One region of the Kitasatospora sp. NPDC002551 genome, then DNA from elsewhere that is predicted to be linked to it. Evidence: riboswitches for the same ligand, from Rfam matches in the RefSeq annotation. Region 1 holds a riboswitch; the other holds the start of a gene.
What was found. Region 1 has a riboswitch for cyclic di-AMP ahead of ABT093_RS37165 (transglycosylase family protein). Riboswitches for the same ligand answer to the same signal wherever they lie in the genome.

Region 2: another riboswitch for cyclic di-AMP. It lies ahead of ABT093_RS22035 (C40 family peptidase); the one in region 1 lies ahead of ABT093_RS37165 (transglycosylase family protein).

Annotation. Positions count from the first base shown of each region.
Region 1 covers NZ_JBEOWI010000079.1:20,400-25,952, reverse strand. The annotation lists gene ABT093_RS37175 (FtsB family cell division protein) at 1-373, opposite strand, end outside; gene eno (phosphopyruvate hydratase) at 523-1,809, opposite strand; gene ABT093_RS37165 (transglycosylase family protein) at 2,064-3,011, opposite strand; cyclic di-AMP (ydaO/yuaA leader) riboswitch at 3,017-3,165, opposite strand; gene ABT093_RS37160 (cytochrome P450 family protein) at 3,397-4,698, opposite strand; gene ABT093_RS37155 (SDR family NAD(P)-dependent oxidoreductase) at 4,919-5,341, shown strand; gene ABT093_RS37150 (nucleoside triphosphate pyrophosphohydrolase) at 5,358-5,553, opposite strand, start outside.
Region 2 covers NZ_JBEOWI010000026.1:35,723-41,275, reverse strand. The annotation lists gene ABT093_RS22045 (NYN domain-containing protein) at 1-954, shown strand, start outside; gene ABT093_RS22040 (C40 family peptidase) at 1,165-2,208, shown strand; cyclic di-AMP (ydaO/yuaA leader) riboswitch at 2,555-2,707, shown strand; gene ABT093_RS22035 (C40 family peptidase) at 2,718-3,905, shown strand; gene ABT093_RS22030 (C40 family peptidase) at 4,156-5,220, shown strand; gene ABT093_RS22025 (hypothetical protein) at 5,457-5,553, shown strand, end outside.

The sequences.
Region 1 (5,553 bases):
TGGCGTACCAGGGCCGGGCCGCCTTCGCCGGACCGGCCGCCGGGCCCTGCGCGGGCGGCGGCGCGCCCAGCGCGGACTTCGCCGCGTCCTGGGCCGCCGGGTCGACCGCGATGTACGGGGTCTCCCCCGGCATCGCGTAGTGCAGCCGGGTGCGGGCCTGCGCCTTGACGTACTCCGGGTCCTGCCAGCGGGCCTTCTCCCGGCGCAGCTGCTCGACCTCCTGCCGGGCGTGCTCGGCCCGGGCGCGCTGCGCCGAGATCTCCGAGCGCTGCGAGACGAACTGCCGCGTCGGGTAGGCCAGGATCGCCACCAGTGAGCAGAGCACCAGCACGAGGACGGTCGCCCGGCTCGTGAACCGAGGCCGGGCGGCCAAGCCCGGGATCCTCCAGCCTGCCATCTGCGGTGTCCCCTCCTGGTCGCGACGGTGCCCCGCCGTCCACCCTACGGGGTGAACGGCGGGGCACCGGTCAGGCGTGCGCTACCGGGCGTCCGGCGATACCGGCCGGGCGCCGCCGGGCGGGCTCAGCCCTCGTGCTTGAACCGCGGGAAGGCGCCGCGGCCGGCGTACTCGGCGGCGTCGTCGAGGATCTCCTCGATGCGCAGCAGCTGGTTGTACTTGGCGACGCGCTCGGAGCGGGCCGGGGCGCCGGTCTTGATCTGGCCGCAGTTGGTGGCGACGGCCAGGTCGGCGATGGTGACGTCCTCGGTCTCGCCGGAGCGGTGCGACATCATGCAGCGGTAGCCGTTGCGCTGGGCCAGCTCGACGGCGTCCAGGGTCTCGGTCAGCGAGCCGATCTGGTTGACCTTCACCAGCAGCGCGTTGGCGGTGCCGGTCTCGATGCCGCGGGCCAGGCGGGCCGGGTTGGTGACGAACAGGTCGTCGCCGACCAGCTGGACCTTGTCGCCCAGCTTCTCGGTCATGGCCTTCCAGCCGTCCCAGTCCGACTCGTCCAGCGGGTCCTCGATGGAGACCAGCGGGTAGGCGGCGACCAGGCCGGCGTAGTACTCGATGAGCTCGGCGGAGGTGAGCGCCTTGCCCTCGAACTGGTAGGCGCCGTCCTCGTAGAACTCGGAGGAGGCGACGTCCAGGGCGAGCGCGACGTCCTTGCCCGGCACGTAGCCGGCCTTCTGGATGGCCTCGACGATGAGGTCCAGGGCCTCGCGGTTGGAGTCCAGGTTCGGGGCGAAGCCGCCCTCGTCGCCCAGGCCGGTCGACAGACCGCGCTCCTTCAGCACGCCCTTGAGGGTGTGGTAGACCTCGACGCCCCAGCGGACGGCCTCGGAGAAGGACTCCGCGCCGATCGGGGCGATCATGAACTCCTGGATGTCGACGTTGGAGTCCGCGTGCGAGCCGCCGTTGAGGATGTTCATCATCGGGACCGGCAGGACGTGCGCGTTCGGGCCGCCCAGGTAGCGGAACAGCGGCAGGTCGCTGGCCTCGGAGGCGGCGTGCGCGACGGCCAGCGAGACGCCCAGGATGGCGTTGGCGCCGAGCGAGGACTTGTCCGGGGTGGCGTCCAGGTCGAGCATGGCCTGGTCGATCAGGCGCTGCTCGGTGGCGTCGTAGCCGACCAGCTCCGGGCCGATCTGCTCGATGACGGCCAGGACGGCCTTCTCCACGCCCTTGCCGAAGTAGCGGTTCTTGTCGCCGTCGCGGAGCTCCAGCGCCTCGAAGGCACCGGTGGAGGCACCCGACGGGACGGCGGCACGGCCGGTGCTGCCGTCGTCGAGGCCGACCTCGACCTCGACCGTGGGGTTGCCGCGCGAGTCGAGAATCTCACGGGCTACGACGACATCGATGGACGGCACGAGGCATCTCCTAGCGGAAGCAGGTTCGGCTGACGGTGGGTGCAGTCGGCCGGACGATTGCGGAGTCGTTACGACCAGAGCCTAACCGCACGGGCTGTCCGGGCCACGTCGACCTCGGCTCCGTCTCAGCGTGTGGCCCGGCTACCCACCGGTAGTTCACCTGGTTGCCCGGCCGGAGAGGTCCGGATGCGGACGAAGGGGGCCCAATCGGCCCCCTCCGTCCGCTCGGCCGGACCTCGCCGGTCGAACGGGTGTCAGCCGAGGGTCAGGACCTGGCCGGGGACGATCAGGTTCGGGTCGGCGCCGATGGTGCCGCGGTTGCCGTCGTACAGGGCGTGCCAGCCGCCGGAGACGCCCTGGCCGGCGGCGATCCCGGCGAGGGTGTCGCCGGAGCGGACGGTGTAGCCCTGGCCGGCCGACTGCTGCGGGGCGGCGGGGGCGCTCTGGGCGGCCTGGCCGGCGTACTGCTGGTAGACGCTCTGGTGGCTGGTCCAGTACCAGGCGCCGTTGCTCTGGTACCAGTACACCTTGGCGTCGGCGTCCCAGCCGGCCTTGCCGGAGAAGGCCGGGGACTGCGGAGCCTGCTGCTGGACCTGCGGGGCCTGCTGCTTGGGCTGCGGCGTCTGCTGCTTGGGCTGCTGCTGGGCGCTCTGCGGCGCGTACTGCCGGGCCTGCGGCTTGGCGGCCTGCTGCTGCGGCTGGGCCTGCGGAGCGGCGGCCGGCTTCGGGGCGGCGGCCTTCGGGGTCTGCTGCTGCGGCTGGGCCTGCGGCTTCGGGGCGGCCGGCTTGGCGTCCGTCGAGGTGTCGACCGCCGCCGGGGCGCCGCCCTTGCTCAGGCCGGCCTTCTTGGAGCAGACCGGCCAGGCGCCCGGGCCCTGCGAGGCGAGGACCTTCTCGGCGACCGCTATCTGCTGCGCCTTCGAGGCCTGGTTGGCCTGCGGCGCGTAGGCGGCGCCGCCGTACGCCTTCCAGGTGCTGGGGGTGAACTGGAGGCCGCCGTAGAAGCCGTTGCCGGTGTTGATGCTCCAGTTGCCGCCGCTCTCGCACTGGGCGACCGCGTCCCAGGTGGAGACCGGGGCGGCGGAGGCGCCGGTGGCGCTCAGGATGGGCATGGCCAGCCCGACGCCGGCGACACCGGCGACGGCGATGGCCTTCTCGGCCTGGGTACGGCGACGGTGACGACCGGTTCCAACGAACAGCATGACGAGGTCCCTCTCCGCACGCCTGCGAGGTGAGCTGTCGGGTTCGGACCGGGAGGTGGCCCGGCCGCGCGGAGGCGGCTTCACCCCTAGCCGTGGGAGACGGCACGAAACCTGGTTCCCCCGCCCCTGCCCAGGGTTCTGGTCGGTTTCCCGTGACGCGGCGGGCAGGACTCGGCGTTCCGCGGACGGGGCCCGCAGCGGCGGGCTCCACGGAGAGTAGACAGATCTTCAGAGCAATCACAAGCTCATATCGTCGATATCACACGAACATCACGTCACGTGATGGATTGCCTACCAACCGAAGCGGTATGTCCGGATTGATGCGGGTTCAGACCCCTGTGAAACACGGTTCGGAGAGCATCCGTCAGCGTGTCGTGGGTGTCCGTCAGGCCTCGCAGGCGCCGCCGGGAACGGCCAGGTCAGGCCTTTTCTCCGGCGTGAATTCCACCGGAAGTTCACGAAGTCCACGCATGATCAGACCACCGCGCCAGCGCAGGTCCCCGGGGTCGGCGGCGAGCCGAAGGTCCGGCAGCCGGGTCAGCAGGGTGGCCAGCGCGGCCCGCCCCTCCAGCCGCGCCAGCGGCGCGCCGATGCAGTAGTGGATGCCGTGCCCGAACCCCAGGTGCGGGTTGTCCGTCCGGGCCAGGTCCAGGGTGTTCTCGTCGGCGAACCGCGCCGGGTCCCGGTCCGCCGCCGCGAGCACCACCAGCACCGGGTCGCCGACCGGGATCTCCACCCCGCCGATGGTCAGCGGACTGGCCGCGAACCGCCAGGTGGCCAGCTCCACCGGCCCGTCGTAGCGCAGCAGTTCCTCGATCCCGGTCTCCAGCAGCGCGCTCTCGCCGCGGCCGACCGACTCCTGGAGCAGGGCGCGCTGCCCCGGGTTGCGCAGCAGCGCGTACACGCCGTTGCCGATCAGGTTGACCGTCGTCTCGAAGCCGGCGAACAGCAGGATGAAGGCCATCGCCGCGGCCTCGTTCTCGGTCAGGTGCTCGCCGTGGTCGCTGGCCCGGATCAGCCCCGAGATCAGGTCGTCGCCGAGGTCCGCCCGCTTGCGGTGGATCAGCTCCGCCAGGTAGGCCCGCATCCGCTTCACCGCGCGCCCCACGCCGCCGCGCTGACCGCTGCCGTGGCCCGGTTTGGTGTGTCGCAGCATCATCCCGGCCCAGTCCCGGAAGTCGTCCTGGTCCTCAGCGGGCACCCCGAGCAGGTCGCAGATCGCGTAGATGGGGAGCGGGAACGCGAACTCGTGGATGAGGTCGGCGGACCCGCGGGCCGCGAAGCCGTCGATCAGCCGGTCGGTCAGCTGCTGCACCCGCGGCTCGAACGCCGCCACCCGGCGCGGCGTGAACGCCTTGGACACCAGCCGGCGCAGCCGGGTGTGGTCCGGCGGGTCGATGTTCAGCAGGTGCGTCATGAGGTCGGCCTGGCGCTCGCCCGGGATGCCGACCCGGCCGGTGCGGTGGGCCTGCTCGCTGTGGTGCACCGGGTTCTTGGAGAGCCGGCTGTCCGCGAGCGCCTGCCGGGCGTCCGCGTACCGGGTGACCAGCCACGCCTCCACCCCGCTCGGCAGGGTGGTCCGGTGCACCGGCTCGTGCTCGCGCAGCCACGCGTACGCGGGGTACGGATCGGCGGCGAACTCCCAGGTGAACAGGGGCGGGCGGGCGGGGTCGGGCTGAGCTGGCATGGGTCGACGGTATCCCGGGCGTGTCCGGGCCACCGCACGGCGTGCGCGCGGCCGTCGGGGCGGCCGTCGGGGCCGCGTCCGAAGCCCGTCGTACACGGCAGGCGTGAGCCTGGTCACCTGAGGGGTAATTCCTGTTGCGGAGGGTCAGGACGTGCCTACGATCCTCCGCAAGATGTCCGTGGGCGCCGGTGCGGAGCCGCCCACAGGGAGGAGCAGGGCCATGCGGGACACCGGTTCGGTCGTCGTGATCGCCGTACTCGACGGCGGGTCGGGGGCTGACCTCGCCCGCCGGCTCACCGCCGCGGGGGCCGCCGGCGTGCTGATCGCCGACCAGCGGGTCGGGATCGCCGAGGACCTCGCCACCGAGCTCGACCGACCGGGCTGCCCGGTCGTCGGCGTCTGCGGGGACGTCCGCCGCCCCAGCGACGTCGCCGCGCTGGTCGACACCACCGAGAAGCACCTCGGCCCGATCGACCTGTTCTGCGTGGCCGGGCCGGGCGGCGAGCGGATCGTCTCGCTCTCCGACCTGCCCGACCACCTCGACCTGGAACGGCTCGCCGAGCTCGTCGCCCTGGTCGGCGAGGCGATCGGCGAGGTCGTCGTCCCGGCGCGGCGCCGTCCGCTGGAGGACGCCGCCGCCTGAGGCCCCGGCCGGCCCGCTACGGCGCGGGCTCCAGGCCCTCGGCGGCGCGCACCTCGTCCCGGTAGCCGCGCGCCGCGGCCCGCAGCGCGGCGTCCACGTCCACCCCGGCGTCGTGCGCGCGCTGCGCCACCGCGAGCAGCAGCCGGCCCGCCGACTCGGCCGTGAGCTCTCCGGGCAGCTCGTACGGCGCGTCCGGCACGCCCGTGAAGCCG
Region 2 (5,553 bases), on a different contig from region 1:
GAGGCCGAGCGGGCGGGCGCCGAGGGCGCGGCGGCCGAGGCGGCCCGGCTGGTCGAGAAGCTGCAGGGCGAGCTGGCCGAGGTGCGCTCCGCGGCGCGGGCGGACCTGGAGCGCCAGCGGACCGAGTCGGAGGAGGTCCGCCGGGAGGCGGACTCGCTGCGCCGCAGACTGCGGTCGCTGGAGAGCGACACCCGCCGCGCGCAGGCGCAGGCCCGCAAGCTGGCCGCCGAACTGGAGGCGGCCCGGGCGCAGGCGGCGGCCGAGCGGAGCGCGGCGGAGAGCGAGGCGCGCCGGCTCCGGCACCGGGTCACGGAGCTGGAGAACGCCGCCGAGCAGGGCCGCCGCTCGGCCCGCGAGGGGCGCAGCGTCGAGGACATGCGGCTGCGGCTGCTGCTGGACACCGTGCTGCAGTCGGCGCAGGGGCTGCAGCGGGAGCTGGCGCTGCCGGTGTCCCAGATCCGCCCGGCGGACCTGGTGGAGGCCGTGGTGCCGGGCTCGGCCTCGCCGCACGACGTGGCGCGCCGGGGCCTGGCCGAGGACGATCCGGCGCTGCTGGACCAGCTGCTGGCGATCCCGCAGGTCCATCTGGTGGTGGACGGCTACAACGTGACCAAGACCGGCTATCCGACGCTGCCGCTGGAGCAGCAGCGGATCCGGCTGCTGGGCGGGCTGGCGATGCTGGCGCAGCGCACCCAGGCGGAAGTCACCTGTGTGTTCGACGGTCAGGACCTGGACGTACCGGTGATCATGGCGCCTCCGCGCGGCGTGCGGGTGCGGTTCAGCCGGACCGGGGAGACGGCGGACGAGCTGATCCGCCGGCTGGTCCGGGCCGAGCCGCAGGGGCGCCCGGTGGTGGTGGTCTCCACCGACCGGGAGGTCGCGGAGGGCGTGCGGAAGGCCGGCGCGCGCCCCGTCGCGTCGGTGCTGCTGCTCAACCGGCTGGCCCGCCCGTAACCCTTCCGGGGTGTGAGCCGGTCGGTATGACGGCTGGTCAGCGGCCCGATTGCGATGTTGTGCGAATTCGGTGAAGTCAGAGGGGCGGTTCGCGTTCACGCGAACGGGGGAGTGGCGCGAAACGTGGATCTTCACTAGGGTCTGGCGTCAAACCTATTTTCCGGATTCTCACCCGTTCGGGTGAGGCCATTGGAAGAAGGAGCCGGTCCCTTGGCCTCCCACCGCCGTCCCAAGCAGCCGAGCCGCGCGCGGGTCTCCGTGCTCACCGCTGCCGCTGCGACCGCGGTCGCTCTCTCCGCGCAGGTCGCCGCCCACGCCGCGCCCAGCCCGTCGCCGAAGAAGGACGACGTCAAGGCGCAGATCGACCAGTTGCAGGAGGAGGCCGAGCAGGCCACCGAGAAGTACAACGGCGCCAAGGAGCGGGCCGACCAGCTGCGCAAGCAGGCGGACCAGCTCCAGGACCAGGTGGCCCGCGGCCAGGACCAGATGACCCAGCTGCAGGCCGGTCTGGCCGAGGTGGCGGGCGAGCAGTACCGCACCGGCGGCATCGACCCGTCCGTCCAGCTGATGCTCACCTCCGACCCGTCCGGCTACCTGGACAAGGCCTCCAGCGTGCAGCAGGCCAGCTCCAGCCAGGCCGAGGCGCTCAAGGGCCTGCAGGAGCAGCAGCGCCGGCTCGACCAGCAGAAGGCCGAGGCGGCCGCCGTGCTGGCCTCGCTGGACAGCACCACCAAGGACCTCAACCAGACCAAGGCCGAGGTCAACAAGAAGCTCCGGGAGGCCCAGGAGCTGCTGAACTCGCTGAGCGCCGCGGACCGCGCGGCCCTGAAGGCGGCGCAGCAGCAGGCCGACCGCGCCTCCCGCGGTTCCGAGCGCACCGACCTGGGCAGCCTGCCGCAGGCGAGCGGCAAGGCGGGCTCCGCGGTCGCCCTCGCGATGAGCAAGCAGGGCTCGCCCTACGGCTGGGGCGACGTCGGCCCGAGCACCTTCGACTGCTCCGGTCTGATGGTCTGGGCGTACGGCAAGGCCGGCGTCTCGCTGCCGCGCACCTCGCAGGCGCAGGGCAACTACGGCACCCGGGTGCCGTCCCTGTCCGAGGCCCAGCCGGGCGACCTGGTCATCTACCGGGACGACCGCAGCCACGTCGGCATGTACATCGGCAACGGCATGGTGGTCCACGCGCCGCGCACCGGTGACGTGGTGAAGGTGATGAAGGCCGACGCCATGAAGATCAACACGATCCGCCGGGTCTGACGGGTCGCCACGACACGCCCGAGGGGCCCGCTGGGGCTCCTGTGATCAGCGCCACCTCCGGTCGGAGGTGGCGTCGGCGTTTCGAGCGCGCTTTCGACCATCTGACGGACAATGATCAGCCCGCCGTGGGGGTGTGATCACATTCGGTCATATTCACAAGGGAACTTGGGCATTCTTCCGGCTTTTTTCTGACAAGGATTTGAACGGATCACGGATCTGTTACTAGGGTCGTGCCTCGAACCACGCACAGTCGATCACCCAGCCTGGGTGGCGGCGGGGTTCGCCGCCGAGTTCGCGAAGCAGCGGGACGGGGCTTCGGGTAGCCCGTCCGAACGAGGGCCCCGCAGTCCGGGGTCCGCTGTGGAACGGAGCCGGGGAACCACGTTCCTCCGGGGTGAATCGGCGCCAGGCCGGCCGCGCGAGCGGCGGGTGAGGCGTCGTAGGGCACGCTTCCGCCCGAACCCGTCAGCTCACCCGGTAGGCGGATGAGGAAGAAGGAGTCCGCCTTCGTGGCGTCCCATCGTCGTCCCAAGCCCGCCGGCCGCGCCCGTGTCTCGATCCTGACCGGTGTCGCCGCCGCTGCCGTTGCCCTGTCCGCGCAGTCCGGCGCCCACGCCGACCCTGCGCCGACCAAGGACCAGGTCAAGGAGCAGGTCGACCAGCTCAACGAGCAGGCCGAGGTCGCCACCGAGAAGTACAACGGGGCCCAGGCCAAGCAGCAGGAGCTGCAGAAGCAGGTCGCCGAGCTGCAGGACAAGGTGGCCCGTCAGCAGGCCGTGGTGATCGAGGCGCAGGGCGGCCTCGCCGAGATCGCCGGTGAGCAGTACCGCACCGGCGGCATATCGCAGACCGTCCAGCTGATGCTCTCCGCCAGCCCGGACAACTTCCTCAACCAGGCCGACGCCCTGAACCAGGCCGGTTCGACCCAGTCCGGCGCGCTGAAGGAGCTCCAGGAGCAGCAGCGCAGGCTCGACCAGGACCGCACCGAGACCCAGACCAAGCTCGCCGAGCTGGAGTCCACCACCCAGCAGCTGAAGACCTCCAAGGAGGAGGTCCAGGGCAAGCTGCAGAAGGCCCAGGACCTGCTCAACACGCTCACCGAGCAGGAGCGCCAGGCCATCCGCGCCGCCGAGGAGAAGGCCGCCGCCGAGGCCAAGGCGAAGGCGGACGCCGCCAAGGCCGAGGCCGCCAAGGCCGCCAAGGAGAAGGCCGACGCCGAGCGCGCCTCCCGCGACACCAACCGCAGCAACCTGAGCGCGCAGTCCGCGCCCTCCTCGGCCCCGGCCTCGGCCCCGGCCGCCGCGGCGTCCAAGCCGGCCGCGCCGGCCGCGCCGGCCGCCAACAGCTCGCGCGGTGCCGCCGCGATCGCGGCCGCCGAGAGCAAGCTCGGCGCCCCGTACGTCTACGGCGCCACCGGCCCCAACTCCTTCGACTGCTCGGGCCTCACCGGCTGGGCGTACGCCCAGGCGGGTGTGTCGCTGCCGCGCACCTCGCAGGCGCAGGCCACCGCCGGCACCCAGATCGGTTCGGACATCTCCAAGGCCCAGCCCGGCGACCTGGTGATCTTCTACGGCGACCGCCACCACGTGGGCATCTACGTGGGCGGTGGCCAGGTCATCCACGCCCCGAAGCCGGGCGCGTCGGTCCGCTACGAGTCGGCGTCCAACATGCCGGTCAACACCATCGTGCGCCTCTGACCGACGGTCGGAACGCCCCGTCAGGCCCGGTCTCCCCCGAGGGAGGCCGGGCCTGCGGCTTTTCCCGGCCCCGCCGGGACGCTCGGTCCGCGAACCGATCTGATGTCCGATCAGTGTCCGAATATTCGGGTTCGGAGGGGTTTGGAATCGGTTGCCCTGACTCGCTAACGTCTGCCACCGGACGCCCGCTTCGACAGCCGCCCGCTCCGGTGCGGCGGCGGGCCGGGCCCAGGATCGGAGCCGACGTCGCATGGCCGTGCACCGCCGTTCCCCGCTGTCAGGTGCGCACGCGTTCGCCCGGGCGCTGGTGCTCACCGCGGCGGCGACCACCGCGCTGGGTGTGGCGGCCGCAGGCAGCGCCCGGGCCGCGCCCGGCTCGCCGGACGCCCCGGCCGACCGCAAGGACGTCAAGGCGCAGGTGGAGCAGCTCTACGACGAGGCCGAGCAGGCCTCCGAGCGGTTCAACGCCGCCCAGGAGGCCCAGCAGAGGCTCCAGCGCGAGACCGGCACGCTGCAGCAGCAGGTCGCCCTCGCCCAGGACGAGCTGAACCGGCTGCGCGGCGACCTCGCCACCGTGGCCGGCGCCGAGTACCGCGGCGGCGGGATGGCGCAGACCGTCCAGCTGATGCTCTCCACCGACCCCGAGGGCTACCTCACCCGGGCCCGCACCCTGGACCAGGCCGCCGTGCGGCAGAATGAGACCCTGCACGAGCTGCTGGGCCGTCAGCGGGTGCTCGACCAGCGCCGGGCCGAGACCACCGCCAAGCTCGCCGAGCTGGAGGAGATCCGCAGGGCGCTGGCCGAGAGCAAGCAGGAGGTCCAGCAGCGGCTCGCCAAGGCGCAGCGGCTGCTCAACAGCCTCGGCGCCGCCGAGCGCGCCCGGCTCGCCGCCCAGGACGCCCGGGAGGCGGAGCAGCGCGCCACCCGCGGCACCGACCGGCTGGACCTCGGCAGCACCCCGCCGGCCTCCGAACGCGGCGCCGCCGCGCTGGCCGCCGCGGTGCGGATGATCGGCTCGCCCTACGTGTACGGATCCACCGGGCCCAAGGCGTTCGACTGCTCCGGTCTGATGTACTGGAGCTGGCGGCAGGCGGGAGTGACCCTGCCGCGCACCTCGCAGGCCCAGGCGCGCGCCGGGCAGCGGGTCGGCCTCTCCGAAGCGCGGCCGGGGGACCTGGTGATCTTCTACCGGGACATGCACCACGTCGGGATGTACGCCGGCGGCGGGGTGATCGTGCACGCCCCCTACCCGGGTGCCAAGGTCCGCTACGAGAGCGTCACCGCGATGCCGGTCTCGGGGGTGATCCGGCTCTGAGCCGCCTGGACACCGCCGCCGGCCGCGGGCCGTCCCGGCGCACCGCCCTGCTGCTCGCGGCCGGCGGACTGGCCCAGCTGTCGCTGCCCGGGGCCGCCCCGGCGCGGCCCGCCGCCGCGGCCTCGGACGAGCACGTCGGCGTCCTGGCGCTGCTCGACGAGCGGGCCCGGGCGCTGACCGCCGGGCCGCCCGCGCTGCCGCTGCGGGCCGGCTACCGGAACCTGCTGCTCGGCCCGGTGGACGCGGCCGGGCGGTGCGCCGCCACCGCCGAGCTGACCGTCGTGGTGAGCGGGTACGACCGGCAGCCGGTCGTCCACCCGCGCCGGCTGGCGC